One region of the Mesorhizobium sp. 113-3-9 genome, then DNA from elsewhere that is predicted to be linked to it. Evidence: riboswitches for the same ligand, from Rfam matches in the RefSeq annotation. Region 1 holds a riboswitch; each other region holds the start of a gene.

Region 1 (9,755 bases):
CACGGGCGGGGTGTCCCGGTGGTGCGCTTGCTGCGGCCGAATCTCCGGCCGTCACTCAGGCATGCGTGCGCCAAGGCCTCCGTCTCCAACCAATCGGGGATCATGATGCCGGCGACTTCCACCATCCACACCAACGGGACCGATCGGGTTCCTTTCTCTCGCATCGATACATCGGCCCAGCCTGCGCGGCCGGCCTATCAGGTCATCCGCCGCAACGGCTCGGTGACGCCGTTCGACGCCACCAAGATCGCGGTTGCGCTGACCAAGGCTTTTCTGGCGGTCGAGGGTTCGGTGGCCGCCGGTTCGCGGCGTGTCCATGACGTCGTGGAGGAACTGACCGCGCAGGTTATGGCAGCGCTCACCCGCCGTGCGGACGCTGGCCGCACCTTCCACATCGAGGAGATCCAGGACCAGGTCGAACTGGCGCTGATGCGCAGCGAACACCACAAGGTGGCACGCGCCTACGTGCTCTACCGCGAGGAGCGCAGTCGCGACCGCCAGGCCCACAGCGCGAGCGTGGCGGACGCGTCGTCGTCGGTGCTCAAGGTCAAGGCGGACGACGGCAGCCTGGCGCCGCTCGACGAGGCGCGGCTGCGTCGGGTCATCGACGAGGCCTGCGCCGGCCTGGAAGCGGTTTCAGCTGAAACCATCCTCACCGAGACCAGGCGCAACCTCTATGACGGCATCACGCTGGATGAATTGTCGCTGGCGCCGATCCTGGCGGCGCGCACGCTGGTCGAGACCGAACCGAACTATGCCTTCGTCAGCGCCCGCCTGCTGCTCGACCGGCTGCGGCGCGAGGCGCTGAGTTTTGTCGCCGGCAGGGCGGAACAGGCGACGCATGCCGAGATGGCGAGCCGCTACGCCTCCTATTTCCCGCAATGTATGTCCACCGGCATCAAGGCCGAACTGATCGATCCCGAACTTGGCCGCTATGATCTCGCCCGCCTCGGCGCCGCGCTGAAGCCGGAGCGCGACCTGCAGTTCCAGTTCCTCGGCCTGCAGACGCTCTACGACCGCTATTTCCTGCACGCCAGCGGCAAGCGCTTCGAACTGCCGCAGGCCTTCTTCATGCGCGTCGCCATGGGGCTTGCCATCAGAGAGATCGACCGCGAGGCGCGCGCCATCGAATTCTATGACCTGCTGTCGTCTTTCGACTTCATGGCCTCGACCCCGACGCTGTTCAATTCCGGTACGCTCAGGCCGCAGCTGTCCTCATGCTTTCTGACCACGGTCGCCGACGATCTCGACGGCATCTTCAAGGCCGTGAAGGACAATGCGCTGCTCGCCAAATATTCGGGCGGTCTCGGCAATGACTGGACGCCGGTGCGTGGCCTCGGCGCCCACATCAAGGGCACCAATGGCGAGAGCCAGGGCATCGTGCCGTTCCTGAAGGTCGCCAACGACACGGCGATCGCCGTCAACCAGGGCGGAAAACGCAAGGGCGCGGTCTGCGCCTATCTCGAGACCTGGCATGTCGACATCGAGGAGTTCCTCGACCTGAGGAAAAATACCGGCGACGACCGCCGCCGCACGCATGACATGAACACCGCCAACTGGGTGCCGGACCTGTTCATGAGCCGCGTCGAAGCCGATGCCGAGTGGACGCTGTTCTCGCCTGATGAAACGCCCGACCTGCACGACCTCTACGGCACGGCCTTCAAGGCGGCCTACGAAGCCTTTGAGGCGAAGGCCGCCGCCGGCGGTGTCAAGGTGTTCAAGAAGGTTCGCGCGCTCGACCTGTGGCGCAAGATGCTGACCATGCTGTTCGAGACCGGGCACCCCTGGATCACCTTCAAGGACCCCTGCAACATCCGCTCGCCGCAAGGCCATGTCGGCGTCGTGCATTCCTCGAACCTGTGCACCGAGATCACGCTCAACACCTCGAAGGACGAGGTCGCCGTCTGCAATCTGGGTTCCGTCAATCTCGCCAACCACGTCACCCTGAAAGGCCTCGACCTCGATCACCTGGCGCGGACGACCGGTACGGCGATGCGTATGCTCGACAATGTCATCGACATCAATTTCTACACCATCCCGGAGGCACGGCAGTCCAATCTGCGCCACCGTCCGGTCGGTCTCGGCCTGATGGGTTTCCAGGATGCGCTGCAGGCGCTGCGCATTGCCTATGCATCGCCCGAGGCGATCGCCTTCGCCGACACCAGCATGGAGGCGATCGCCTACAACGCGATTTCCGCTTCCTGCGATCTCGCCGCCGAGCGCGGCCGCTATCCCAGCTTCGAAGGTTCGCTCTGGTCGAAAGGCGTGCTGCCGATCGACTCGATCGGGCTGGTGTCGGACGCGCGCGGCGCGAAGGTCGACATGGATTGCTCATCGACGCTCGACTGGGAGAGCTTGCGCAAGCGGGTAAGGAAGACCGGCATGCGCAACTCCAACACCATGGCGATCGCACCGACGGCGACGATTTCCAACATCTGCGGCGTCGCGCAGTCGATCGAGCCCGCCTACCAGAACCTGTTCGTCAAATCGAACATGTCTGGCGACTTCACCGTGGTGAATGCCGCGCTGGTGCATGACCTCAAGGCCCGCGGCCTGTGGGACGAGGTGATGGTCTCCGACCTCAAATATTTCGATGGCTCGGTCGGCCAGATCGACCGCGTGCCCGACGACCTCAAGGCGCTCTATGCCACCGCCTTCGAGATCGACTCCGCCTGGCTGATCGAGGCGGCGTCGCGGCGCCAGAAATGGATCGACCAGTCGCAGTCGCTCAACCTCTACATCGCCAATCCCTCCGGCAGGAAGCTCGATGAACTCTACCGGCTGGCGTGGCGCATGGGCCTGAAGACCACCTACTATCTGCGCTCGCGTTCGGCCTCGCATGTCGAGAAATCGACGCTCAAGGGCACCGATGGAAAGCTCAATGCGGTGTCGTCGGTTGCCGCCGTTGCCGCCGCTCCAATCGTCATCAGTGAGGATGCCGCCTGGGGCAAGGCCTGCGCCGTCGACGATCCCGAATGCGAAGCCTGCCAGTAAGCAGCAAGAGAACAGGAAGAAAAAATGCTCGATTGGTCAGAACCAACCGCCGCCGCCCGCCATCCCGCGCCGACGGAGCCTCCGCTCGCCGATGCCACCGGCCTCGGTCTCATCGAACGCGGCGGCGGCCGCGTTCGTGTCGACGACAAGCGCATGATCAACGCGCGTGCCGACGTCAACCAGCTGCTGCCCCTGAAGTATCGCTGGGCCTGGGAAAAATACCTCAATGGCTGCAACAATCACTGGATGCCGACCGAAGTGTCGATGCAGGCCGACATCGCGCTGTGGAAGTCGAAGGACGGATTGACGGAGGATGAGCGGCGCATGCTGAAGCGCAATCTCGGCTTCTTCGCGGCATCGGAATCGCTGGTCGCCAACAACATCGTGCTGGCGATCTACCGGCATCTGACCAACCCGGAATGCCGGCAGTATCTGCTGCGGCAAGCCTTCGAGGAGGCGGTGCACACGCACACCTTCCAGTACATAGTCGAAAGCCTCGGCCTGGACGAAGGCGAGCTGTTCAACATGTACCGTGAGGTGCCGTCGATCACCGACAAGGCGGCCTGGGCGCTCAAGCACACGCAGCATCTCGACGATCCGGATTTTCGCACCGGCACGCCGCAGGCCGACCAGGCGTTCCTGCGCGACCTCGTCGCCTTCTACGTCATCTTCGAGGGCATGTGGTTTTACACCGGCTTCGCCCAGATCCTGTCGCTTGGCCGCCGCAACAAGATGGTGGGTATCGCCGAGCAGTACCAGTACATATTGCGCGACGAATCCATCCATCTGAATTTCGGCATCGACGTCATCAACCAGATCAAGATCGAGAATCCGCATCTGTGGACGAAGGCGTTCCAGGAGGAGGTGCGCGGCATGATCCGCACGGCGGCCGAACTCGAGGCCGCCTACGGACGGGACACGATGCCGCGCGGTTTCCTTGGCCTCAATGCGCCCCTCTGCGAAACCTACATGCACTTTATCGCCAACCGCCGCTGCGCCCAGCTTGGCCTGCAACTGGTCTTCGCCGAGGTCGAGAATCCGTTCCCGTGGATGTCCGAGGCCATGGACTTGAAGAAGGAAAAGAACTTCTTCGAGACCCGCGTCATCGAATACCAGAATGGCGGTGCGCTGGTCTGGGACTAACAGCACGCAGCTATTCGCGAACGATAGAACGGCGGCCATGAAGGGCGCCGCACTATACAGCCTCCTCAACCTTCGGAACGTATTTAACGCAAGGCAGGACGAGAGGACGCCGAACGCGAGCCCTGATCAGCGAAGCTGCGCTCGGCGATGGCGCCGAAGACAAGACCGATGGTGGTCCACAGCACCATATGGATGCCAAGCGAGGCAACACGGAAGCGCCACAAGAGATCGGCCGAGAATTTCTCCGGCACTTCGTTGATGGTTGGCAGCACGTACATGGCGACCGTTATGACCGCGATGAATGCCGCGCCCGCAATGATCGTTGCGTTCCAAGGGCCATACTGTGCCCAAAGCCTTCGTGACAGCCCGACCGCCGCCGTCAATGCGGCAATGGAGATCACCAGCATGATGAAGAACAGCACTGTCCGCGACCCTATCGTGTCGGGATTGCCGACCGAAGGTGGATTGGCGGGATATTTCAGGTCCGGAACCAGAACGATTGAAACGAAGGCTGCCAGGGCCAGTACTGCGGAGGTGGCGCGCGGTCCCAGGCTGCTGATGCGGCCATAGGTGTAGGCGAAGACCAGCGAGAACAGCCCGCCGATCGACGCGGCATAGACCAGCACGCCGGTCAGGAGGCCGAACCCGGCCTGTGTAGGACGGCTGACGAGTTCAGGCTCGGGCGCTTCGCCGGCGGCCTGGGCGGTTTGTTCCTCGAAGGCAATGGCCCGGTCGACCTGCGGTTCGCCGTAGATCTTGGCAAAACCAAATGCGAGAAGCCCTGCGACGATGCCGACCAGCATGCCGCGCAGCAGAAGACTACCAACCATGTTCATGATCCCCGAAGCATGACCTCGAAAAGCCCCCGGCCTTTCGGTTGCTGTCACGCGCTAAAACAAATGATCAGGACGGCATCCCTTCGGGATGGCCAGCTCTCAATGGCCAACTCTTAGTGGCAAGGGAAGCCGAGCAGGTGGCGACCGTCATGTACCCATTCATGGACATACATGCCCGAAATCATCGAGGTGGCACCTTCTTCCGCGCCGACGAAATAGATCGCAAGCAGGCACAAGAGACCGCCGAAGATCGCCCACGGAAGAAGCTCTTTCGCCGGGATCGGAACCGGACCGTAGGTTGGTGCAAAGGTGGTATTGGACATTAAGGCTCTCCTGGGATTCAGCGTCCCGTTGATCGAAACCATTTTCACGGGAGAAGGCCTGACTTTCAGCAAGAACAATTGCTGATCACAGTGGCGCGACCGTGCCGGAATTTCACCGGCTTCCAAACCCGTAACTCTGACGCCAGCCTATTCAGCCGGCGCTGTTACTGTCAACGAGATGTGATCGATCACACGGGAATGTGTTCGACCTGCCGGAACGAGGCCCTCGTGTCGGTGTTCTATCGGCTTTCCGCCCCGACCGTGTCGTTTCCGTGTGGACGGCCTTGGCGAGCAGGTGCTTATATCGTGGGGTTCAAGGTGCCCTTCAGTCGATTCGGCCGGAGGGATAATTGGGAAGCCGGTGAGATTCCGGCGCTGCCCCCGCAACGGTAGCGAAGCGTGCGTTCCGACAACAGACCACTGGGCAAATGCCTGGGAAGGTGTCGGAACCGGTCCAAAAAGACCCCTTCGGAGCCCGGAAACCAGCCTCGAACAGATTTGAACTCGACTGATCGCGGTGGGCGGTCAAGAGGTAGATGCGGACCGGCCTCAGCGCCGACCGTGGCTTTCCTCCATCACCACCAGGTTCAGTCCTTGCAAAGAAGGACGAACATGGATTCGCACAATGAAATACCCGGGCTCGCGCCCGGCAGACCGCAACGCCCTCGCACGGTGCGTCGCGTCAATGCGGCGACGATGCGCGCCGTCTCGCCGCTGCCGCCACCGGAAGAAGTGTTCTCCGACTGGCTGCTGTCGGTGCCGCATGACGCCGATCTGGAGGCCGCGGCCTTGAAAAAGATCGCGCTGATCGACCGCTGCGGCCATCTGCATCCGGACGTCTTGCGGCTGCGCACCTTGCTTGCCGTCGTCGCCGGAACCAGCGCGTGGCCGTCGCGCGTCCGCAATCTCTAAGTGCCGAGGAAAGAAATCATGTCTGCAAAATCTACTCTCACGGCCAAGCGCGGCCTGCTCGAACGTCTCGACGCCGGCGCCGTCATCTGTGCCGAAGGCTATCTGTTCGAACTCGAACGTCGCGGCTATCTGCAGGCCGGCCCGTTCGTACCGGAAGTGGTTCTCGAACATCCGGACGCGGTGACACGTCTGCATGAGGATTTCGTCCATGCCGGCTCGGAGGTTGTCGAAGCCTTCACCTATTACGCCCACCGCCAGAAGCTGAGGGTGATCGGCCGTGAGGATATTCTGGAAAAGATCAACCGTCAGGCGTTGCGCATAGCCAAGGATGTCGCCGACCGCAATGATTGCCTGATGGCTGGCAACATCTGCAACACCAATGCCTATGAGGCTGACGACAGGAAGACCCACGATGCCGTGCGCGCCATGTTCGAGGAGCAGATCGGCTGGGCGGTGGAGGAGGGGGCCGACTTCCTCATCGCCGAGACCATCGACTGGTGCGGCGAGGCCGAGATCGCGCTCGACGTGATGAAGAAAACCGGCCTGCCGACCGTGGTCACGCTCTCCGTCCACCGTGAGGAAAAGATGTTCGACGGCGTCTCGGTCGTCGATGCCTGCAAGCGGCTGGAGGCGGCGGGCGCCGACGTCGTTGGACTGAACTGCCAGCGCGGGCCGAAGACGCTGATGCCGGTGGTGCGCAAAGTGCGCGACGCCATCTCATGCCATGTCGCCGCACTGCCGGTGCCCTACCGCACGACTGACGCGGAACCGACCTTCCAGTCGCTGACCGACCGCGCCTGTTCCTGCATTCCCGGCAACCGGCCGTTCCCGACCGCGCTCGACCCGTTCACCTGCAATCGCTACGAATGCGCCGAATTCGCACGGGAAGCCTTTGATCTCGGGGTCCGTTATATCGGGCTTTGCTGCGGCGCGGCCCCGCATCACATCCGTGCCGTGGCCGAAGCGCTTGGCCGCAGCGTACCCGGCAGTCGCTATTCGCCCGACATGTCCAGGCACGCCTTCTTCGGCAGCGATGCGGCGATCCCAGACGCCTACAAGGGCCGGCGCCTCGAGATCTGACACGCACCAGGCCACCACAGACATCCAAATCGCCAGACAGGATTGGGTTATGAACGTGCATCCTCTCCAGCAAACCCATGCCGACGGCGATACGATCGATCGGCTGGTGGCCGCGCACCGGCCGGGCCACGGCCTGATGCGTGCGTTCTACCATGATCGGGCGATCTTCGAGCGCGACATGGAACGCGTCTTTCGCCGCCACTGGCATTGCCTCGCGCATTCCAGCGTCATTCCAAACCCCGGCGATTTCGAGCTGTTCAAACTCGGCGATGAAGCAATCATCCTGACCCGTGGCATGGATGGCGCCATCCATGCCATGCTCAACGTCTGCCGTCATCGCGGCGCCGAGGTCTGCACCAGGCAGAAGGGCAATGCGAAAGCCTTCGTCTGCCCCTATCACGCCTGGACCTATTCCAGTGACGGTTCGCTGCGCGTCGCCCGCCTGATGCCGAAGGATTTCGACCGCGCCGCGCATGGATTGAAGAGGCTGCATGTCCGCCTCGCCGAAGGTCTGGTGTTCATTTCCTTCGCCGAGACGCCGCTCGACTTCGATCCGGTCGAACAGTCGCTGCGCACCAGCTGCGGCCAGTATGGCTGGGCCGATGCCAGGGTGGCGCATCGCGAGACCTATCAGGTTGACGCCAACTGGAAGCTCGCCGTCGAGAACTATGTCGAGTGCTATCATTGCGGTCCGGCGCATCCGGAATATTCGCAGACGCATACTCTGGAAAAACCGGCGGAGATGATCGAACAGCTCAACGCCGCGATGGAGCAACGAACCCGCGCGCTCGGTATCGAGATCGGCAGCGGCGACCGCTGGCGGAATTCGGCCGCCGGACAGGAAGCCATCCACACTTTCCGCTACGCGCTCTACGATGGTGTTTCGAGCGGCAGCCAGGACGGCTCGCCGGTGGCACCGCTGATGGGCCGCTTCACCGATTACGATGGTGGCGTCACCTCCATCCATCTCGGCGGCACGAGCTTCCTCGTCTGCTACCCCGACCACGGCATGATCTACCGCTTCATTCCGAAGACGGCTGATACCTGCGAGATGGAACTCATCTGGCTGGTGCGCGGTGACGCGGTCGAGGGCCAGGATTACGATCTGGAGAAGCTGACCTGGCTGTGGAAGGTCACCACCGACGAGGACAAGAAAATCATCGAACACACCGCGCGCGGCGTGCGATCGCACTATTTCGTACCCGGACCGATCGCGCCGATGGAGTACAATGAGCTGCGCTATATCGGCTGGTATCTCGAGGAGATCAGCCGACCCTGAGCCAGGGCAATTTCCAGGAAAAGTGTGAGGGCTTTCCCTTGGGAATTGCGTCAAGACAATGAGATAGCGGAGCCGCCATCGGATGCGCTGGCGGCTCCACCCCGATCAGGCCGCGGCTCTGAGCTGTCTTGCCGCCTCCACCATGTTGACCAGTGCCGGACGGACCTCGTCCCATCCGCGGGTCTTCAGGCCGCAATCCGGATTGATCCAGAGTTGCCCGTCGGCAAGGCGTTGCCGGGCCAGCGTCATCAGATCGATCATTTCGCCGACCGCCGGAACGCGCGGCGAGTGGATGTCGTAGACGCCCGGGCCGATCTCATTTGGATATTTGTGGGTCCGGAAAGCGTCGAGAAGCTCCATCTTCGACCGCGACGTCTCGATCGAGATGACGTCGGCGTCCATCGCGCTGATCGCATCGAGGATGTCGTTGAACTCGGAATAGCACATATGAGTGTGGATCTGCGTGCCGTCTCCAACGCCTGACGATGCCAGGAGGAAGCACTCGACCGCCCAGTCGAGATAGGTCTGCCAGTCGGACTTGCGCAGCGGCAGCCCTTCGCGCAGGGCGGCTTCGTCGATCTGGATCATTGCCGCGCCCGCCGCCTCCAGGTCCACCACTTCGTCGCGGATGGCGAGCGCGATCTGGCGGCAGGCCACGCTGCGTGGGATGTCGTCGCGCACGAAGGACCAGTTGAGGATCGTCACCGGCCCGGTGAGCATGCCCTTGACCGGCCTGTCCGTAAGTGACTGCGCATAGTGCCACCACGAGACCGTCATCGGACGTGGCCGCGACACGTCGCCGAAGATGATCGGCGGCCGGACATAGCGCGAGCCATAGCTCTGCACCCAGGCATGTTTGGTGAAGGCAAAGCCGGCGAGTTGTTCGCCGAAATACTGCACCATGTCGTTGCGCTCGAACTCGCCGTGAACCAGCACGTCGAGGCCGATCTCTTCCTGCCAGCGGATCGCCGTCTCGGTTTCCTTCTTCAGGAAGGCCTCGTAATCGATATAGCTCAACTCGCCCTTGGCATGAGCGGAGCGCGCCTTGCGCACTTGCGGGGTCTGCGGAAACGAGCCGATCGTGGTCGTCGGAAAGTTCGGCAGGCCAAGTTTTCGTGCCTGCAACTCGCGCCGCTCGGCGAACGCGCCCTGCCGGCGCCGCATCGGCTCCGTGACAGCCAGCAGCCG
Region 2 (9,759 bases), 2.9 Mb from region 1:
GGCGCGGCGGCGGGTGCCGGAACAGGCTCGGCAATGATCGCATCGGGTGCCGCCTTGGCAGCCTTTGCGGCCTCCCTCGCCTCCCTGTCACGAGTCGACTTGAGGATCGCCTTTTCGCTCTTCAGCGTTGTCAGACCGGAAGCCGGCTCCGAGCCGGTGCGGCCATTCTGCGGCCCGGGCGCCACCGAAGCGCCCTTGCCCGCATCGTAAAGATCGATGATTTCGGCCAGCCGTTCCGGTGTCAGATCCTCGAACGTGTCCTTGAAGATCATCACCATCGGTGCGTTGACGCAAGCGCCGAGGCACTCGACCTCTTCCCACGACAAGGTGCCCTGGTCGTTGGTATGGAACTGGTCGTGATGGATCCGGGAGCGGCAGACATCCATCAGCGCTTCCGAGCCGCGCAGCATGCAGGGCGTGGTGCCGCAGACCTGGATATGCGCACGCGTGCCGACCGGATTGAGCTGGTACTGCGTGTAGAAGGTCGCGACCTCGAGCCCGCGGATGCGGGGCATGTCGAGCATGTCCGAGATCGTCTCGATCGCCGCCTTGGTGACCCAGCCTTCCTGCTCCTGCGCTATCATCAGCAGGGGAATGATCGCCGACTGCTCACGGCCCTTCGGGTACTTCTTGATCCATTGCTTCGCAGCTGCCGCGTTCGCCTTGTTGAAGGCGAAGGACGCGGGCTGGACGCTGGCTTCTGCGAGACGGCGGACTGACATTTAGCGATCGACCTCACCAAACACGATGTCGAGGGAGCCGAGAACGGCGGTGACGTCGGCCAGCATGTGGCCGCGGCAGAGGAAATCCATGGCCTGCAAATGCGCGAAGCCGGGCGCGCGCAGCTTGCAGCGATAAGGCTTGTTGGAGCCGTCGGAGACCAGATAGACGCCGAACTCGCCCTTCGGCGCCTCGACGGCCGCGTAGACCTCGCCGGCCGGAACGCGATAGCCCTCGGTGTAGAGCTTGAAGTGGTGGATCAGCGCTTCCATCGAGCGCTTCATTGCCGCGCGCTTGGGCGGCACGACCTTGCCGTCGAGATTCGACACCGGTCCGGTGCTTTCCTTGCCGAGCAAGAGATCGACGCACTGGCGCATGATACGGGCCGACTGGCGCATTTCTTCCATGCGCACGAGATAACGGTCGTAGCAGTCGCCGTTCTTGCCGATCGGAATGTCGAAGTCCATTTCCGAATAGCATTCGTAGGGCTGCGACTTGCGCAGGTCCCATGCCGCGCCCGAACCACGCACCATGACGCCCGAAAAGCCCCAGGCCCAGGCATCGGCCAGCGAAACAATGCCGATATCGACATTGCGCTGCTTGAAGATGCGGTTGCCGGTCAGCAACTTGTCGAGATCATCGATCGACTTCAGGAACGGGTCGATCCACTTGCCGATGTCCTCGACCAGCTGACGCGGCAGGTCCTGATGGACGCCGCCGGGGCGGAAATAGGCGGCATGCATGCGCGAGCCGGAGGCGCGCTCATAGAACACCATCAGCTTTTCGCGCTCGACGAAACCCCACAGCGGCGGCGTCAGCGCGCCGACGTCCATGGCCTGCGTCGTCACATTGAGGATGTGCGACATGATGCGGCCGATTTCGCAATAGAGCACGCGGATCAGCTGGCCGCGCTTCGGCACCTCGATGCCGAGCAGGCGCTCGGCGGCAAGAGCGAATGCATGTTCCTGGTTCATCGGCGCGCAATAATCGAGCCGGTCGAGATAGGGCACAGCCTGCAGATAGGTCTTGGCCTCGATCAGCTTCTCCGTGCCGCGATGCAAGAGCCCGATATGCGGATCGACGCGATCGACGACTTCGCCGTCCAGCTCGAGAACCAACCTCAAAACACCATGCGCCGCAGGGTGTTGAGGTCCAAAATTGATGTTGAAATTGCGGACGGAGGTCTCAGCCATTGTGGCGCCTCTGGCGAAGAGTCAGTAGTGAGTAGTGAGTAGTGATCATCAATCTCAATGCCTGCTTCATTCCGCCTGCTTGGCCTGCACCGTTCGGATAAGAGATCTCATCATTTTTCCAATCTCTTCGCATCGCAGCAGCAGCTCAGTCTCATTGTCTTTTCGCAGCAAGCCAACCCGGCATGCCAGCAGTGTGTGCGTTTCCAGTTCCTTCAACGAGCCTTGCGCCACGCGCAAAAATTGAATGAACGACCCTCTGTTTTCCCGACCGTATCCCTCTGCGATGTTCGCCGCGATCGAAACTGCTGATCGGCGCATCTGAGAGGTCATGCCGTAAATCTCATCCCTCGGAAACTCTTTGGTGAAGCGGTAACAATCTTCGGCGAGCGTCATCGCCGATTGCCACACCTTCAAGTCGCGATAAGATTCGATCCGTTGCTCCAATTCTTTCCCTACTGACTACTCACTACTTCCCTACTCACTGTTTCGCTTTTTCGTCCCCGGGCAGCACGTAATCCGTGCCTTCCCAAGGGGAAAGAAAATCGAAATTGCGGAATTCCTGCTTCAATTCCACAGGCTCGTAGATGACCCGCTTGGCTTCGTCGTCGTAACGCACCTCGACAAAGCCGGTCAGCGGGAAATCCTTGCGCAGCGGATGGCCTTCGAAACCGTAATCGGTCAACAGGCGGCGCAGGTCGGGATGGCCCGAGAACAGCACGCCATAGAGATCGTAGGTCTCCCGTTCGAACCAGTCGGCGCCCGGATAGACGCCGGTGATCGATGGCACCATCGTCTCCTCGTCGGCCTGCACCTTGACGCGGATGCGCACATTCTGCTTCGGCGACAACAGGTGGTAGACGACGTCGAAGCGCTTGGCCCGCGACGGATAATCGGCCCCACAGACATCGATGATCGAGATGAACTGGCAGCGCGCATCGTCGCGCAGGAAGGTCACCACTTCGATGAGGTCGCGCGGCTCGACATGGATGGTGAGCTCGCCATAGGCGAGCACCGCGTCGTTGACGCGACCGATCAGCTTTTCGCCGAGATAGGTCGACAGTTCGCTCAGGGATGCGGCCATGGATTTACCGTTCGATCGTGCCGGTGCGGCGGATTTTCTTCTGCAGGAGAAGAATGCCGTAGAGCAAAGCTTCGGCGCTCGGCGGGCAGCCGGGCACATAGATGTCGACAGGCACGACGCGGTCGCAGCCGCGCACCACCGAATAGGAATAGTGGTAGTAGCCGCCGCCATTGGCGCAGGAGCCCATCGAGATGACGTAGCGAGGCTCCGGCATCTGGTCGTAGACCTTGCGCAGCGCCGGCGCCATCTTGTTGGTCAGCGTGCCGGCGACGATCATGATGTCGGACTGGCGCGGAGACGCGCGCGGCGCGACGCCGAACCGTTCCGAGTCGTAGCGCGGCATCGAGGTGTGGATCATCTCGACCGCGCAGCACGCCAGACCAAAGGTCATGAACATCAGCGAGCCCGAGCGCGCCCAGGTGATCAGCGCCTCGGTCGAGGTGACCAGAAAGCCCTTGTCGGCAAGCTCATTGTTGATTTCGAGGAAGAAGGGATCGTCCTCCCCCACCGGCCTGCCGGTATTGGGATCGATAATGCCCTTCGGCTTCGGCGCGACGATGGTGCCTGAACTGTCGTTCAATCCCATTCCAGCGCTCCTTTTTTCCATTCATAGGCAAAGCCGATGGTCAGCACTGCCAAAAACACCATCATCGACCAGAAGCCGAGCATGCCGATCTTCGAGAAGGACACGGCCCAGGGGAACAGGAAGGCCACTTCCAGGTCGAAGATGATGAACAGGATCGACACCAGGTAGAAACGGATGTCGAATTTCATGCGGGCATCGTCGAACGAGTTGAAACCGCACTCGTAGGCGGAAAGCTTTTCGGGATCGGGATTGCGGTAGGCCACCAGGAACGGGGCGGCCAGCAGCGCCAGGCCGACGACCAGTGCCACGCCTATGAACAGGACGATAGGCAGGTACGAACTGAGGAGTGCGTTCATGCAGCGGCTTTCCGTTGGCGCCAATCCACTTTGATTACAGCACCGGACCTTAATGCGGAAGCGTGACAGTTTAACCGCTGAACCGTTTTAAGGGGCCTATGCTGCAACGCGGCGAGGGTTAGCGCAGCACTTCCAGCGAAGCAAGTCAAACCTTGTTCAAAACGCCGACCTGGACGGCATATCCGGAGAAACTGGTCCGATCCGCTCCTGTTTGATTTCCTTCGCTTTTTACTCCACTTTTCTCTCCTGACATGGTTGCCGCCAAAACCCTGCTAGCATGGGTTGGAATCACCACGCAGGTTCCGCAAAAGTGGACCCCGGTTTTGCGACAAGAACCTGCCCAGACAAAGACGCGACCCACAGCCGAAGCCCCTCAGAGTGATCCCTGCATGAAGGAAAAAATCTCGCTTGCCGCCGCCCGCCGCATTGCACTCGCCGCTCAAGGGTTTCTCGATCCGCGCCCAAATGGCACACCTGACCGCCGCCATTTCGCCCGTGTGCTCTCCCGCACCGGCCTGCTGCAGATCGATTCCGTCAGTGCGGTGGTGCGTGCTCATTATATGCCGCTCTATTCGCGCCTGGGTCCCTACCCGCTCACGCTGCTCGACAATGCCGCCGTGACGCGCAAGCGCACTGTCTTCGAATACTGGGCGCACGAGGCCTCGTTCCTGCCGGTCGAGACCTACCCGCTGATGCGCTGGCGCATGCAGCGAGCCGAGCAAGGCGATGAAATGTATCTGGGACTGGCCAAATGGGGCCGCGAACACGCCGCCTATATAGAAGACATCTACCGCGCGGTCGTCGAGCGCGGCCCGATCGCCGCTTCGGCGCTCGAAGGCCAGAAAGGTTCGGGCGGCTGGTGGGGCTGGAGCCATGCCAAGCACGCCTTCGAATGGCTGTTCTGGGCCGGGCGCATCACCACGGCGCACCGCCGCGGCTTCGAGCGCTTCTACGATCTGCCGGAGCGCGTGCTGCCCCAGGCGATCCTCGACCTGCCGGTGCCCCCGGCCGAGGACGCGCACCGCGAATTGCTGCGCATCTCGGCCCGCGCCCATGGCGTGGCGACATCAGGAGACCTGCGCGACTATTTCCGGCTGTCGCCGGCCGACATGAAGGGTCGGCTGGAGGAACTGGTCGAGTCGGGCGAATTGCTGCCGGTACGCGTCGAAGGCTGGGACAAGCCGGCCTACCTTCACAAGGACGCGCGCCTGCCCCGGAAAATCGAGGCGCGTGCTTTGCTGGCGCCCTTCGATCCGGTCGTCTTCGAGCGCTCGCGCTCGGAGCGGCTGTTCGATTTCCACTACCGCATCGAGATCTACACGCCGGCTGAAAAGCGCCAATACGGCTATTACGTCCTCCCCTTCCTGCTCGGCGATCGGATCGTCGCGCGTGTCGACCTCAAGGCGGACCGGCCGGCCAGCGTCCTGCGCGTCCATGCCGCCTACCCCGAGCCCGGCGCGCCGCCTGAAACCGCCGCGCAGCTCTTCGAGGAATTGAAGCAGATGCAGGGCTGGCTTGGCCTTGAACGCATGGACGTGACTCCGGCAGGCGATCTGGGTCCGGCGCTGGCCGACATCGCCGTGTCGTAAGCCCGCGTTGACACCGCTGCCTGCAAAAGCCTAAATCCGGTCCAGACGGTCCCCTGCCCGCAACGGCAGGGGCTAAGAGGGAATGCGGTGCGAGGTGAAAAATCTCAAATCCGCGGCTGTCCCCGCAACTGTAAGCGAAGAGCCAAGGCCGAAAGCCACTGGGAATTCCCGGGAAGGCGGCACCCAAGGCGATGACCCGCGAGCCAGGAGACCTGCCGTCTGCGACAAGAGAATCCGATCGCCCGGCGGGTTTCCGGGCAAGGAGCCCGGCTTTTTGGACCAGAACGGCAGTTTTTCGGCTGGCACAGCGGACAATTCGTCCGCCGACAGCGAAGCCTTGGCCGGCGTCACGGTCATCGTCTGCGCCTCCTGTCGCGACGAGACCGGTTCCGACGCCCATCCCCGCGCCGGCGAACTGTTGGCGGAGGACACGCGCCGCGCCGCAGCCGATGACAACATCCGCGTCCGCACGGTGGAATGTCTCGGCAACTGCAAGCGCCGGCTGAGCGCTGCGATCCTGCGCGATGGCTGCTGGAGCTATGTGTTCGGCGACCTGACCGCGGCCAGCGGCGCCGACCTCGTCACCGGCGCCAAACTCTTCGCCACCTCGACCGACGGCCTCATCCCGTGGCGCGGCCGCCCCGATTCCCTCAAGCGCGGCCTTGTTGCCCGCATCCCTCCCCTCGACATGCTGAAGGACTGATCATGAGCGCTTCCGTATCCCGCGTCCCCTGCACCGTCGTCACCGGCTTCCTCGGCGCCGGCAAGACGACGCTGGTCCGCCATCTCCTGGAAAACGCCGGCGGCAAGCGTATTGCCATCATCGTCAACGAGTTCGGCGACATCGGCATTGACGGCGAGATTTTGAAGGGTTGCGGCATCGACACCTGCCCGGAGGAGAACATCGTTGAACTCGCCAATGGCTGCATCTGCTGCACCGTGGCCGACGATTTCGTGCCGGCGCTCGACCAGATCCTGTCGTTGACGCCGAAGGTCGACCACATCCTGATCGAAACCTCGGGCCTCGCTCTGCCCAAGCCGCTGGTCCAGGCGTTCCAATGGCCGAGCGTGAAGAGCCGCGTCACCGTCGATGGCGTGATCGCCGTGGTCGACGGTCCGGCATTGGCAGAAGGCCGCGTCGCCAACGACATGGACGCCCTGCAGGCGCAGCGCGCCGGGGATGAGAGCCTCGACCATGACGACCCGGTCGAGGAAGTGTTCGAGGACCAGATCGCCTGCGCGGACCTGATCATCCTCTCGAAGAGCGACCTGATGGACGCCGCCGGCTCGGCCCGCGCCAATGCCATCGTCAACGAACATTCCGCCCGCGCCGTGAAGATCGTGCCGACCTCGCATGGCAAGGTCGATCCCTCGGTGCTGCTCGGCCTCGGTCTCGCCGTCGAGGACGATATCGAGAACCGCAAATCCCATCATGACGGCGCGTTCGACCATGAGCATGACGACTTCGACACCTTCATCGTCGACATCCCCTCGATCGCCAATCCGGACGAGCTGGCAAAGCGCGTTGCCACCGCCGCCGAACAAGAAAACGTGCTGCGCGTGAAAGGCTTCGTCGAGGTCGGCGGCAAGCCGATGCGGCTCCTGCTGCAGGCCGTCGGACCGCGCGTCAATCACTACTATGACCGCGCCTGGACCGCCGAGGATGATCGCCGCTCGCGCCTGGTCGTCATCGGCCTCAAGGGGCTGAACCGCCCGGCAATCGAGCGTATACTCGCCGGCTGATTTCAGACACGGGCCGCGATGCATATCCTCACCACGACCTCCGCCTCGCTCGACGATCTCGCCGAGCCGGTCGATCTGCGGCAGACGCCGGCGGATATCGTGGCCCTGTCCTTCACCGACAGCGATCTCGCCGGACTGGCGGCCGCGTGGAAGGCGGATGCCGGCCGCCTGCCCTCGATGCGGCTGGCGGCGCTGCGCGACCTACGCCATCCCATGTCCGTCGACCTCTGGATCGACAGCGTCGCCCGCCACGCCAAAATCGTCCTGGTCCGCATCCTCGGCGGCTACGACTGGTGGCGCTATGGCTGCGACCAGCTGGCCTCGATCGCCCGCGAGCGCGGCATAAAACTGGCGCTGCTTCCCGGTGAAAGCCACGACGAGGATCTCAGGCTGATCGAAGCCTCGACGCTGCCGCGCCAGGAATTGGACGCGCTGCTCGGCTATTTCCGCGAAGGCGGCCCGGCCAATATGAGCGCGCTGGTACAGCGCCTTGCGGGTTTGGCCGGACAGGACGCGGCCGTTGTTGAGCCGATGGCGGTGCCAAAGGCCGGGTACTATCAGCCTGGAGTGGGGGTTGTAGAGAAGCTAGACCTTTTGGAGGTCGACGATCCTTCGCCCCCCCCTCTGTCCTGCCGGACATCTCCCCCTCAAGGGGGGAGATCAGCCGTCGCCGGCCTCGGCGCTTTTTCTTCCCCGACGAAAAAAGAGCCATCTGCAACGTCTGTGATTGGCGAGGCCGTCAACGACAGAGCAATCTCCCCCCTTGAGGGGGAGATGTCCGGCAGGACAGAGAGGGGGGCGACGGAACTCGACGCTGGGAACCTCAGCGCCCCCACCATCCCAATCCTCTTCTACCGCTCGATGCTGCTCGCCGCCGATGTCGCGCCGATTGATGCCCTTTTTGAAGCACTGCGCCAACGCGGCATGCTCCCAGTCCCCATCTTCGTCTCCAGCCTGAAAGAGCCGGCGTCACTCGCCTTTGTGGAAACCGCGTTCGCCGCGCTGAAACCCGCCGCCATCATCACCGCGACCGCCTTCGCCTCCGGTGCCGAACCCGGCGTCGAAACCCTGTTCGACCGTGCCGGCGTGCCCGTCTTCCAGGTCATCGTCGCCACCACACGCCGCGACGTCTGGGAAAACAACCAGCGCGGCCTGGCGCCCGCCGACCTCGCCATGCATGTCGTGCTGCCAGAACTGGACGGCCGCATCCTCGCCGGCGCCATTTCCTTCAAGGGCGAAAGCGATGTCGATCCGGCACTTGGCCATCGCGCCTTCGCCAACCGGCCGGAGCCGGATCGCGTAGTTCAGGTGGCGGATCGCGTGGCGGCCTTCATCAAGCTGCAGGGGGCACCACGCGCCGAGCGCAAGCTTGTCATCCTGATTCCGGACTATCCAAGCGCACCGGGCCGAACCGGCTATGCCGTCGGCCTCGATGTACCGTCCAGCGTGCTGGCAATGCTGCATGACCTGAAGGAGCAGGGTTATGCGGTTGAGGGGATTCCGCAAACGCCGCGTGGGTTACTGGATTTGCTGGAGCGGAGTGCCGACGGGCTGGGGCTGGAGGAGTACCTTACCTTCTCGAAGGAATTGCCGGTTGAGGCTATGACTGCCGTTGAGGCGGCGTGGGGGAAGGCCAAAGAGATAGCTTTGCGCGAGGCGCCCCCCTCTGTCCTGCCGGACATCTCCCCCACAGGGGGGGAGATTGGCAGTTTCGTCGCTGGCACCCTTCCTGCAACGTTCGAGATTGGCGAAAGCGCGGATGACAGCTCAATCTCCCCCCTCGTGGGGGAGATGTCCGGCAGGACAGAGGGGGGCGCCTCGCGCCAACCTTCACTATCAAGCAGAAAACACTTCCCCTTCCGCGCCGCGACCTTCGGCAACATCACCGTAGCCCTCGCCCCCGACCGTGGCCGCTCCGCCGACCGCCGCGCCGACTACCACGATCCAACCTTGCCTCCGCGCCACGCCCTGATCGCGTTTGGCCTGTGGCTGCGCAAATCCCTCGGCATCCATGCGCTCATCCATGTCGGCGCGCACGGCACGCTGGAATGGTTGCCGGGCAAGACGGTTGCACTCTCGCAAAGCTGCTTTCCCGAGATCGTCACCGGTCCCTTGCCCGTCATCTATCCCTTCATCGTCTCCAACCCAGGCGAAGCGGCGCAGGCCAAGCGGCGCGTCGCCGCCGTCACGCTTGGCCATCTGCCGCCGCCGCTGGCCGGCGCGGGACTGGACGAAGACCAGCACAAACTCGAACGCCTAGTTGACGAATATGCCCAGGCGGACGGCCTCGACCGTCGCCGCCGCGACCGCCTGGCAAAACTGATCGTCGAGACGGCGCAAAAAACCGGCCTTGCCTCGGAAGCCGGTGTCGCCAGGACCGACGCGCCCGACGAGGCGCTACGCCGCATCGACGCCTGGCTCTGCGACCTCAAGGACTTCGCCATCAAGGACGGGTTGCATATCTACGGCCGCGCGCCCGACGATGAGTCCG
Region 3 (9,759 bases), 1.0 Mb from region 1:
GGCTTGCCGCCGATCGGCGTCATTTCCGAACTCGTCAATGACGACGGCACCGTCAAGCGCGGCCCGCAGGTGCAGGCTTTCGCCGAAGAGCATGGCCTGAAACAGGTGTCGGTTGCCGACCTCATAGCCTATCGTCAGCGCAAGGAAACGCTGGTCGAGCGCGTCGCCTGCTCCGATATCGACACGCTCGGCGGCAAGGCGCAGGTCTTCACCTACACGCTGCCGTGGGACACGATGCATCACGTCGCTGTCGTTTTCGGCGACATCCGCGATGGCGAGGACGTGCCGGTGCGGCTGCATTCCGAGGATGTGGTGACCGACGTCTTCGGCACCAGCCATCGGCTGGACGGCATCATGAAGGCGATGGGCGAGCGCAAGCGCGGCGTCATCGTCTATCTGCGCGAGGGGTCCGTCGGCGTTGCGCATCAGGAACGCAAACGGCCGGCAAGCGGCGACCGCGAGGATCATGAAGAGGCCCGCCGGCGCGAGAACGAATGGCGCGAGATCGGCCTCGGCGCGCAAATCCTGAAGGACCTCGGCATTTCGTCGATCAACCTGATCGCCTCGCGCGAGCGCCACTATGTCGGCCTTGAAGGCTTCGGCATCCACATCGCGAAGACCGAGATTCTCTAGCTACCTGAAGCCTCCGCGATATCGTCATCCACGGGCGGAGCAAGGAGCGAAGCGACGCGCGCAGACCCGAGGATCCATGCCGTGACGTCGACGCGTCGCAACGGTCCAGAGATTCTGCTCCGCTGCACCCTATGATCAAGGTCACGGAATGGATCCTCGGGTCTGCGCTCCGCTTCGCGTCGCTCCGCCCGTGGATGACGAAGTCGCGCTGGCTAAGCCATTCCGACCGTGTCACTCGGCCGGAACGGCGGCGGCGTCGCATCCCTCCAGCTCGCATTTGTGGGTGGCAAGGCTGCGCTGGCCAAGCAGCACGGTGATCAGCGCGATGGTGCCTGCCGCCACTGAAACCCAGAACCCGTTCTGGGCGCCGAATGCGTCCACCACGGCGCCGGCGGCGAAGGAGCCGAGCGCCATGCCGATACCGATCCCCGTGGTCACCCAGGTGATGCCCTCCGTCAGCATCGCTTCGGGCACATGCCTCTCGATCAGGCCGAATGCCGTGATGAAGGTCGGCGAGATGGCCACGCCGCTGATGAAGACGGTGAGTGCCAGAAGCGGCACGGTGCCTGCCGTGAGCGGCAGCAGCGTGCTGACCGCGATGACGGCCACCGCGATGGCCAACTGGCGTTGCAGCGGTGTTTTCAGATTGAGCGCGCCGACAATGATGCCGAGCACGAACGACCCCAGCGCGTAGACGCCAATGACGAGGCTGGCGGCGCCGGGTTGGCCGAGTTCCTTGGTGATTGCCACGGTGCTGACTTCCGTCGTCGCGAAGGTGGCGCCGATGAAGATCAGGGCGAATGTGATGATCTGTACCGGGCGCAGGCGGATTGCGGAGCCGCTCGAGCCGTGACCCATCGGCCGCACTTGCGGCTCGGTCGATCGCTGCAGGATGAACGCCGTCGAGCCCAGGGCAAGGAACAGCGTGCTCGCCAGCATGCCCGCTTCCGGGAACAGGGCGGCACTCAAGCCCACCGACAGCGATGCACCGGCGATGTAGACCAACTCGTCCGCCGCCGACTCGAAGGCGAAGGCGGTGTTCATCTCGGGCCGGCCGCGGAAAATCTCGGTCCAGCGTGCGCGCACCATTGCCGGCATGCTGGGCATTGCGGCGGCCAGCAACGCCGACACGAACAGCGTCCAGACCGGCCAGTCCTGATTGGCCGATGCAATCAGTGCCAGGAATGCGAGCACGGAGATGATTGTGGTGGGCACGACGATCCGGGTCTGGCCAAGGCGGTCGACCCGTCTTGATATTTGCGGCGCCAGGAAAGCGTTGGCCAATGCGAATGTCGCCGAGACAGCGCCGGCCAGCCAGTATTCGCCACGCGTTTGCGACAGCATCGCCACGATGCCGATAGGCGCCATGGCGATCGGCAGGCGAGCCAGGAAACCGGCGGCAGCGAAGCCCTTGGCTCCGGGGGCGCGAAAGATCTCTGAGTAAGGGTTCTGCATGATCCGGTTCCTCGACAAAAGGCGCTCCGACAATTACATACGGAGCGTATGAGAACTAGATAGACCATACGCAACGTATGTCAATTGGCATACGAGACGTATGTGAATAGGACCAGAAGCATGCACAGGCCCCGCAAGGAGATGATCGCCGAGACGCGCGCCAAGCTGATCGCCGCGGCCCGCCAGGCCTTCGGGACGATCGGATATGCCGAGGCGTCGATGGACGATTTCACCGCATCCGCCGGACTGACGCGCGGCGCGCTCTATCATCACTTCGGCGACAAGAAGGGGCTGCTGGAGGCGGTTATCGCCGAAATCGACGGCGAGATGGCGGCTCGGGTGAACGAGGTCGCGTCGAGAGCGCCGACCCGCTGGCAGCGTTTCGTCGACGAATGCACCACCTATATCGAGATGGCGCTGGAGCCGGAAATCCAGCGTATCATGTTCCGGGATGGCCCTGCTGTGCTGGGCGATCCGGCACAATGGTCGAATGCCAATGCCTGCGTCGGCTCAATGACCGATCATCTGACCGCGCTGCAGGGGGAAGGTGTGGTCGTCCCGGGCGTCGACCCTGAAACGGCCGCACGGCTTATCAACGGGGCGAGCAGCCAGGCGTCGCAGCGGATCGCCAATTCAAACGACCCCGAAGCCACGTCGAGGAAGGTGGTGGCGGCGTTCAAGCAACTGCTTGAGGGTCTGCTCAAGGAACCGGGTCCGCAATCGAGCTGAAGTCCCGTCTGCGGCCTGGTGCCCGCCCATGATTGACAATCTTCGGTTAGAGCGCATCCTCCCCAGCCATCTCTGAGGGGAGATTCGGGGCATGTGGGATTTCGATATCGGCAGGTCGGTGTCCATCATGATGCGGACCTGGCCTTTCATTGTCTTTCGCATGATCGTCTATTTCGGCATCACGCTGGCCTACATCATGGCGACCGGCACGGGCGCCTCGGTCGGCTATGGCGTCGGCCATATCTCCACCGATCCCGATGGGCCGCTGTCCTTTGCCCTGTGGGGCGGGGTGGTCGGTTTCGGTATCGTCTCTATCGCCGTTTACTGGATCCGCGAATACATCCTCTACGTCGTCAAGGCCGGCCATATCGCCGTCATGGTCCACCTGATCGACGGCCATGATGTCCCTGACGGCCAGAACCAGATCGCCTATGCCCGGCAGGTCGTGACCGAGCGTTTCGCCGAAGCCAACATCCTTTTCGTCGTCGACCAGCTGGTCAAGGGCGCCATCCGCGCCATCACCGGCCTGCTCGGCGGCGTCGCCGCCTTTCTGCCCATTCCGGGCCTGAGCGGCCTGGTTTCCTTCATCAACACGGTGATCCGCCTGTCGTTGACCTATGTCGACGAGATCATCCTCGGCTACAACATCCGCATCAATTCGTCCTCACCCTTCGAGACCGCGCGGCAAGGCGTCGTTCTCTACGCCCAGAACGGCAAGACCATGGTCAAGAACGCCGTCTGGCTGGCGGTAATCATGTGGGGCGTGTCGTTCGTGATCTTCCTGCTGATGCTGGCGCCGGCCGGCGCCATTCTCTTCCTGATGCCCGGACAACTCGCCGGCTGGGCCTTCGTGCTGGCCATCATCTTTGCCTGGGCCTTCAAGGCGGCGTTCATCGAACCCTTCGCCATCGCCTGCCTGATGCAGGTCTATTTCAAGACCATCGCCGGCCAGGTGCCTGATCCGTCCTGGGACAGCAGGCTGGCCGAGGCATCATCGAAGTTCAGGGAGCTCAAGGACAAGGCACTTTCCTCCTTCGGCGGCTCGCGCTGGGGCGCGGCCGGCGCGACGCGCTGATCGGCCGGGCAGGCGGTCGCCTGTGCGGTATCGACGGCGTTCAGGCATGCCACCGCTGACTTGAGCGGTGCCTCGCCTTGCCCGCAAAAGGTCTCGCTCATGATCAGTTCGGGCAGGGGCAGGCGCCGGCCCCAGCCGTGCGTTTCAAGGTCCGGTTTGGGCGCGAATGCGGAAACCCGGCCGACGCAGAGGTAAGCGATCGGCGTTACATGGTCGGGAATGGACAGCAGGCTTTTCAGTGCCTGCGCCTCGATGATGCTGACCCAGCCGACGCCGACGCCTTCGGCGCGTGCCGCCAGCCAGAAATTCTGCACCGCGCAGACCGTGCTGTAGAGGTCCATCTCCGGATTGTGCCAACGTCCCAGTGGCGAGCCCTTCGAGCGCTGGCGGTCGCAGGTGATGCAGATGTTGAGCGCGCTTTCGCAGATGCCTTCCAGCTTCAGCTTGCGGTAAAGCGCCTGCCGTTCTTCCTCGATTTCGGGCAGTTCCTGTTCTCGCGCGGCCAGGAACAGATCGCGCACCTTCTCCCGTCGCGCGGCATCGCGGACGACGATGAAATTCCACGGCTGCATGAACCCGACCGACGGCGCGTGATGGGCGGCAAGCAGCATCCGCGCCAGCACCTCATCGTCGAGAGGAGCAGGCAGGAAATGACTGCGCACATCGCGCCGCGTGAACATGGCACGGTAGACCGCGTCGCGCGCCATCTGGTCAAATCCGTCGCCGACAGGAGCGGTCATAGCATCCGGCATCGCTTGTCCCCTTGCGATTGCAAACCATGTCCTCCGCCTGACCATGCGGATGACGGTGCCTGCCAGGCCGGTCTTCTGGCTCGGGATCAACCCGCGTCCGGTGCCTTCCCGTCATCGACAGTGGCATTTACCGGCGCGGTCCCCCTCACAGCGTTGGGCACGCCACGGAATTCAACCGTGTTCCCGATTCTCCCGCCAGAGCATTTGCAGCCAAGTGGAATCACTTGGCGCCGCAGAATGCGGCTAGACAAACAGACTGGCGGGCACCAGGCAGTGACGGCGACCTTATGCCGAAGCGTTCGCGGCGCCAATCCCCACAGCGACGCCAATGGACGCAGAAGCGATTTTCCCCAGCCATCGGGCCGCGACGCATGGCCATCGCGGCGTTGGGGCACTAGATAGGGACCATGGCCACTCGTCTCTACACGCATCCGATCTTCCTTGAGCACATCACGCCCCCTGGTCACCCCGAGCGGCCGGACCGCTTGCGCGCCATCGAGCGCGTGCTTGACGACGAAGCCTTTGCCGAGCTTGACCGCGTCAAGGCGCCTGAAGGCGACGAGGCCACCATCCTTTACGCGCATCCGGCCGATTTCGTCGCGCGCGTGCGCGCCGCCATCCCTGACGAGGGCATTGCCCGCATCGATGCCGACACCACCGCCAGCCCGAAGAGCTGGCAGGCGGTGATAACCGCGATCGGCGCTGCCAACGCGGCCGTCGACGACGTCTTCGCGGGCCGCGCCGACAATGTCTTCGTCGCCGCCCGGCCACCCGGCCACCATGCCGAAAAGACCACCGCAATGGGCTTTTGCTTCTTCAACACGGCGGCGATCGCGGCCCGCTATGCGCAGAAGAAGCACGGCGTCGAGCGTGTCGCTGTCGTCGACTGGGATGTGCACCACGGCAATGGCACGCAGGATATTTTCTGGGACGATCCCTCGGTGCTCTATTGCTCGACGCACCAGATGCCGCTTTATCCCGGCACTGGCGCAAAGAGCGAGACCGGCGCCGGTAACATCGTCAACGCACCACTGGCGCCGCAGACAGGCAGCGAGGTGTTTCGCGATGCCTTCCTGTCGCGCGTCTTGCCGGCGCTCGACAATTTCGCGCCCGACCTCATCATCATTTCGGCCGGTTTCGACGCGCATCACCGTGATCCGTTGGCCGAGATCAACCTGACCGAGGACGATTTCGACTGGGCGACCGGCCAGCTGATGCAGCGCGCCGCCCGCCACAGCGGCAACCGGCTCGTCAGCCTGCTTGAGGGCGGCTACGATCTGCAGGGACTGGCATTTTCGGTCGCCGCCCATGTCGGGCGACTGATGAAAGGATGAATGATGGCTGCTGAGACCAACGAAGACGTCAAGGCGATGAGCTTCGAACAGGCACTCGACGCGCTGGAGAAGATCGTCGATGATCTGGAGCGCGGCGATGTGCCGCTCGACCAGTCGATCCGCATCTATGAACGCGGCGAGGCCCTGAAGGCGCATTGCGACCGGCTGCTGAAGGCGGCCGAGGACAAGGTCGAGAAGATCAGGCTGTCGCGCGACGGCAAGCCGGTTGGAACGGAACCGCTCGACGCGGACTGAGGCATGGCCGCGAACCATGGTCTTGCCTCACCGGTTTTTGGACACGATCATGATTGAGGATAAAACTCGTCCCGATTGAAACAGCTCCAGGACAAGAGGAGATACGGAAGCGATGTGCAGAAACATCAAGACCCTGTTCAATTTTGATCCGCCTGCAACCAATGACGAAGTGCGTGACGCAGCCCTTCAATTTGTCCGCAAGCTGAGCGGAACGACGCGGCCTTCGAAACAGAACCAGCATGCGTTCGACCACGCCGTGGAGGCCATTGCGGCATCGGCGCGCGCACTTCTCGATTCGCTCGAAACCCACCAGCATCCGCGCAACCGCGAAGAAGTGGCCGCCAAACTGCGGGCAAAGGCGGCGATCCGCTTTGCCTGATGCCGCCAAAGCGGTTACCGAACGCTGATAAGGAGAGTTCATGAGCTTCTTCCCGGGGAAAGACCCTGAGGCCGGCGACGCCTTTGCCAGCGACCAGATCGAACTGATGGTCATCCCGAACGCCAAGGACATTGGCGGCTTCGAGGTCCGTCGCGCCTTGCCGACCGCCAGGAGGCGGCTGGTGGGGCCGTTCATCTTCTTCGATCGCATGGGTCCGGCGATCCTGCGTGCAGGCCAGGCGCTCGACGTCCGTCCGCATCCGCATATCGGCCTGTCGACGGTGACCTATCTGTTCGACGGCAAGATCAGGCATCGCGATTCGCTCGGTACCGAAATGGTCATCCAGCCCGGCGACGTGAATTTGATGACCGCCGGCCGTGGCATCGTGCACTCCGAGCGCACGCCCGAGGAATTGCGCGGCGCGCCGATGTCGATCTCCGGCCTGCAGACATGGCTGGCACTGCCGGACGGCAAGGAGGAATTGGCGCCCGTATTCGAGAACACCGCTGCCTTGCGGCTGCCCGAGATCGATGCCGAAGGCGTCAAAGGCCGCGTTGTGATCGGTGACTTTCAGGGACTGCGTTCCCCGGTACGGGCCGACGCCGAGACGCTCTACGCCGATCTCAGGCTGGCGCCCGGCGCCAGCATAAAGATTCCGGCCGATGCGGAGGAGCGCGCCATCTACACACTGGAAGGCGAGGTCACGATTTCGGGTGACGTCTTCCCGGCTGAACGCCTGCTGGTGTTCCGGCCCGGCGACGAGATCATCGTGTCGTCGCAAACCGGTGCGCATTTCATGCTGTTCGGCGGCGCCTCCCTCGGCTCGCAGCGCTACATCTGGTGGAATTTCGTCTCTTCCTCCAAGGAGCGCATCGAACAGGCCAAGCAGGAATGGAAGACGGGCCGCTTCGATATCGTTCCCGGGGACGAGAAAGAGTTTATTCCGCTGCCGGAGAGCTGAGGAAAATCGGCGAGGGGACCTGCTTGATCCGCGTCGCCGACACGCATTTACTTTCGCAGGCTGGCGGCCTATCCCGCCGTTGAACAGAAAGCCCGAGCTCTCGTGAACGCAACGCCGCATACGCCGCTTCTCGACAAGGTCCGCATTCCGGCGGATTTGCGCGCGCTTGACGAGAGCGAACTGCCGCAACTGGCATCAGAACTTCGCCTCGAGCTGGTCGACGCGGTGTCCCGCACCGGTGGTCACCTTGGCGCCGGCCTTGGCGTGGTCGAACTGACGATCGCCCTGCACTATGTCTTCAACACCCCGGACGACCGGCTGATCTGGGATGTCGGCCATCAGGCCTATCCGCACAAGATTCTGACCGGCCGCCGCGATCGCATCCGCACGCTGCGCCAGGAAGGCGGCCTGTCCGGCTTCACCCGCCGCGCCGAGAGCGAATACGATCCCTTCGGCGCCGCCCATTCCTCGACGTCGATATCGGCAGGCCTCGGCATGGCCGCTGCCCGCGACCTCTCCGGCGGCCGCAACAATGTCATCGCCGTCATCGGCGACGGCGCCATGTCGGCCGGCATGGCCTATGAGGCGATGAACAATGCCGGCGCGCTCGATGCCCGGCTCATCGTCATCCTCAACGACAACGACATGTCGATCGCGCCGCCGACCGGTGCGATGAGCGCCTATCTGGCGCGGCTGGCGTCGGGCAAGGCCTATGCCGGCCTGCGCGACTTCGGCAAAAAATTGACGTCCTATCTCGGCAAGCGCGCCGATCGTGCCATTACAAGGGCGGTCGAGCATGCGCGCGGCTACGTCACCGGCGGCACCTTGTTCGAGGAGCTCGGCTTCTACCATATCGGCCCGATCGACGGTCACAATCTCGAACATCTGATCCCGGTCCTGAAAAACGTCCGCGACAATGGCGAAGGCCCGGTGCTGATCCATGTCGTCACCCAGAAGGGCAAGGGCTACGCGCCGGCGGAAGCCGCCGCCGACAAATATCACGGTGTTAACAAGTTCGACGTCATCACCGGCGCGCAGGCCAAGGCGCCGGCCAACGCGCCGGCCTACACCAAGGTGTTCGCCGAAAGCCTGATCCAGGAGGCTCGTGAGGACGATCGCATCGTCGCGGTCACCGCCGCCATGCCGAGCGGCACCGGTCTCGACCTCTTCGGCGAAGTGTTTCCGGCCAGGACCTTCGATGTCGGCATCGCCGAGCAGCACGCGGTCACCTTCGCGGCGGGCCTGGCGACCGAAGGCTACAAGCCGTTCGCGGCGATCTATTCGACCTTCCTGCAGCGCGCCTACGACCAGGTCGTCCACGACGTCGCGATCCAGAAACTGCCGGTTCGTTTCCCCATCGACCGCGCCGGCTTCGTCGGCGCCGATGGCGCCACTCATTGCGGTGCTTTCGACACCACCTTCCTGGCAAGCCTGCCGGGCTTTGTCGTGATGGCCGCTGCCGACGAGGCGGAGCTTCGCCACATGGTGCGCACCGCGGCAAGTTATGATGACGGCCCGATCGCCTTCCGCTATCCGCGTGGGAATGGCGTCGGCGTCGACATGCCGGAGCGCGGCTCGATTCTCGAACTCGGCAAGGGCCGCATCGTCAGGGAAGGCACAAAGGTGGCGCTGCTGTCCTTCGGCACGCGCTTGCAGGATTGTCTGATCGCTGCCGAGGAACTCGGCGCGGCCGGGCTTTCCACCACCGTCGCCGATGCCCGCTTCGCCAAGCCGCTCGACGAGGATCTTATCCGGCGGCTGGCTCGCTCGCACGAGGTTCTGGTGACGGTGGAGGAGGGCGCCATTGGCGGCTTCGCCAGCCACGTGCTGCAGTTCCTCGCCCATGAAGGACTGCTGGAAAGCGGCCTGAAGGTGCGCCCGCTGGTGCTGCCCGACGTGTTCGCCGACCACGCCAAGCCGGAAAAAATGTATGCCGATGCTGGCCTCGATGCCGCCGGCATCGTGCGCACCGTTTTCACCGCGCTCGGGCATACGGCCCGCGCCCAGCGCGCCTGAATCAAAACCTCAAGCGCTTGAATCAATTTGCCGGCTTGATTTCATAACGCATTGTTAACACTGCCGTTTGGCGTTTTGCTTACCGTGTCCCTTGGCCGTTTTTCAACGGCGCCCTGCTAGATCGACGTCAGGCAGGGAGATAATAACAATGAAGACGCTTCTGTGCGGCG

The links. Region 1 has a riboswitch for cobalamin ahead of MesoLj_RS32780 (hypothetical protein). Riboswitches for the same ligand answer to the same signal wherever they lie in the genome.
Region 2: linked by a shared signal. The riboswitch ahead of MesoLj_RS18800 (DUF1636 family protein) and the one ahead of MesoLj_RS32780 (hypothetical protein) in region 1 are both predicted to bind cobalamin.
Region 3: linked by a shared signal. The riboswitch ahead of bluB (5,6-dimethylbenzimidazole synthase) and the one ahead of MesoLj_RS32780 (hypothetical protein) in region 1 are both predicted to bind cobalamin.

The regions. Positions count from the first base shown of each region.
Region 1 is NZ_AP023246.1:6,824,408-6,834,162, reverse strand. It holds gene MesoLj_RS32800 (ribonucleoside-diphosphate reductase subunit alpha) at 106-2,994, shown strand; gene MesoLj_RS32795 (ribonucleotide-diphosphate reductase subunit beta) at 3,019-4,137, shown strand; gene MesoLj_RS32790 (CbtA family protein) at 4,221-4,967, opposite strand; gene MesoLj_RS32785 (CbtB domain-containing protein) at 5,087-5,296, opposite strand; adenosylcobalamin (AdoCbl) riboswitch at 5,341-5,430, opposite strand; cobalamin riboswitch at 5,596-5,801, shown strand; gene MesoLj_RS32780 (hypothetical protein) at 5,909-6,208, shown strand; gene MesoLj_RS32775 (homocysteine S-methyltransferase family protein) at 6,227-7,288, shown strand; gene MesoLj_RS32770 (aromatic ring-hydroxylating oxygenase subunit alpha) at 7,338-8,567, shown strand; gene metE (5-methyltetrahydropteroyltriglutamate--homocysteine S-methyltransferase) at 8,673-9,755, opposite strand, start outside.
Region 2 is NZ_AP023246.1:3,874,767-3,884,525, reverse strand. It holds gene MesoLj_RS18835 (NADH-quinone oxidoreductase subunit E) at 1-722, opposite strand, end outside; gene MesoLj_RS18830 (NADH-quinone oxidoreductase subunit D) at 723-1,913, opposite strand; gene MesoLj_RS18825 (four helix bundle protein) at 1,980-2,306, opposite strand; gene MesoLj_RS18820 (NADH-quinone oxidoreductase subunit C) at 2,392-2,994, opposite strand; gene MesoLj_RS18815 (NuoB/complex I 20 kDa subunit family protein) at 2,999-3,580, opposite strand; gene MesoLj_RS18810 (NADH-quinone oxidoreductase subunit A) at 3,571-3,936, opposite strand; gene MesoLj_RS18805 (winged helix-turn-helix domain-containing protein) at 4,326-5,525, shown strand; cobalamin riboswitch at 5,555-5,759, shown strand; gene MesoLj_RS18800 (DUF1636 family protein) at 5,800-6,228, shown strand; gene cobW (cobalamin biosynthesis protein CobW) at 6,231-7,268, shown strand; gene MesoLj_RS18790 (cobaltochelatase subunit CobN) at 7,287-9,759, shown strand, end outside.
Region 3 is NZ_AP023246.1:5,800,730-5,810,488, reverse strand. It holds gene ribB (3,4-dihydroxy-2-butanone-4-phosphate synthase) at 1-633, shown strand, start outside; gene MesoLj_RS28465 (MFS transporter) at 865-2,088, opposite strand; gene MesoLj_RS28460 (TetR/AcrR family transcriptional regulator) at 2,209-2,817, shown strand; gene MesoLj_RS28455 (hypothetical protein) at 2,909-3,892, shown strand; partial or broken gene bluB (5,6-dimethylbenzimidazole synthase) at 3,985-4,644, opposite strand; cobalamin riboswitch at 4,692-4,887, opposite strand; gene MesoLj_RS28445 (histone deacetylase family protein) at 5,052-5,978, shown strand; gene MesoLj_RS28440 (exodeoxyribonuclease VII small subunit) at 5,982-6,233, shown strand; gene MesoLj_RS28435 (DUF2277 domain-containing protein) at 6,346-6,612, shown strand; gene MesoLj_RS28430 (pirin family protein) at 6,653-7,573, shown strand; gene dxs (1-deoxy-D-xylulose-5-phosphate synthase) at 7,676-9,589, shown strand; gene MesoLj_RS28420 (hypothetical protein) at 9,738-9,759, shown strand, end outside.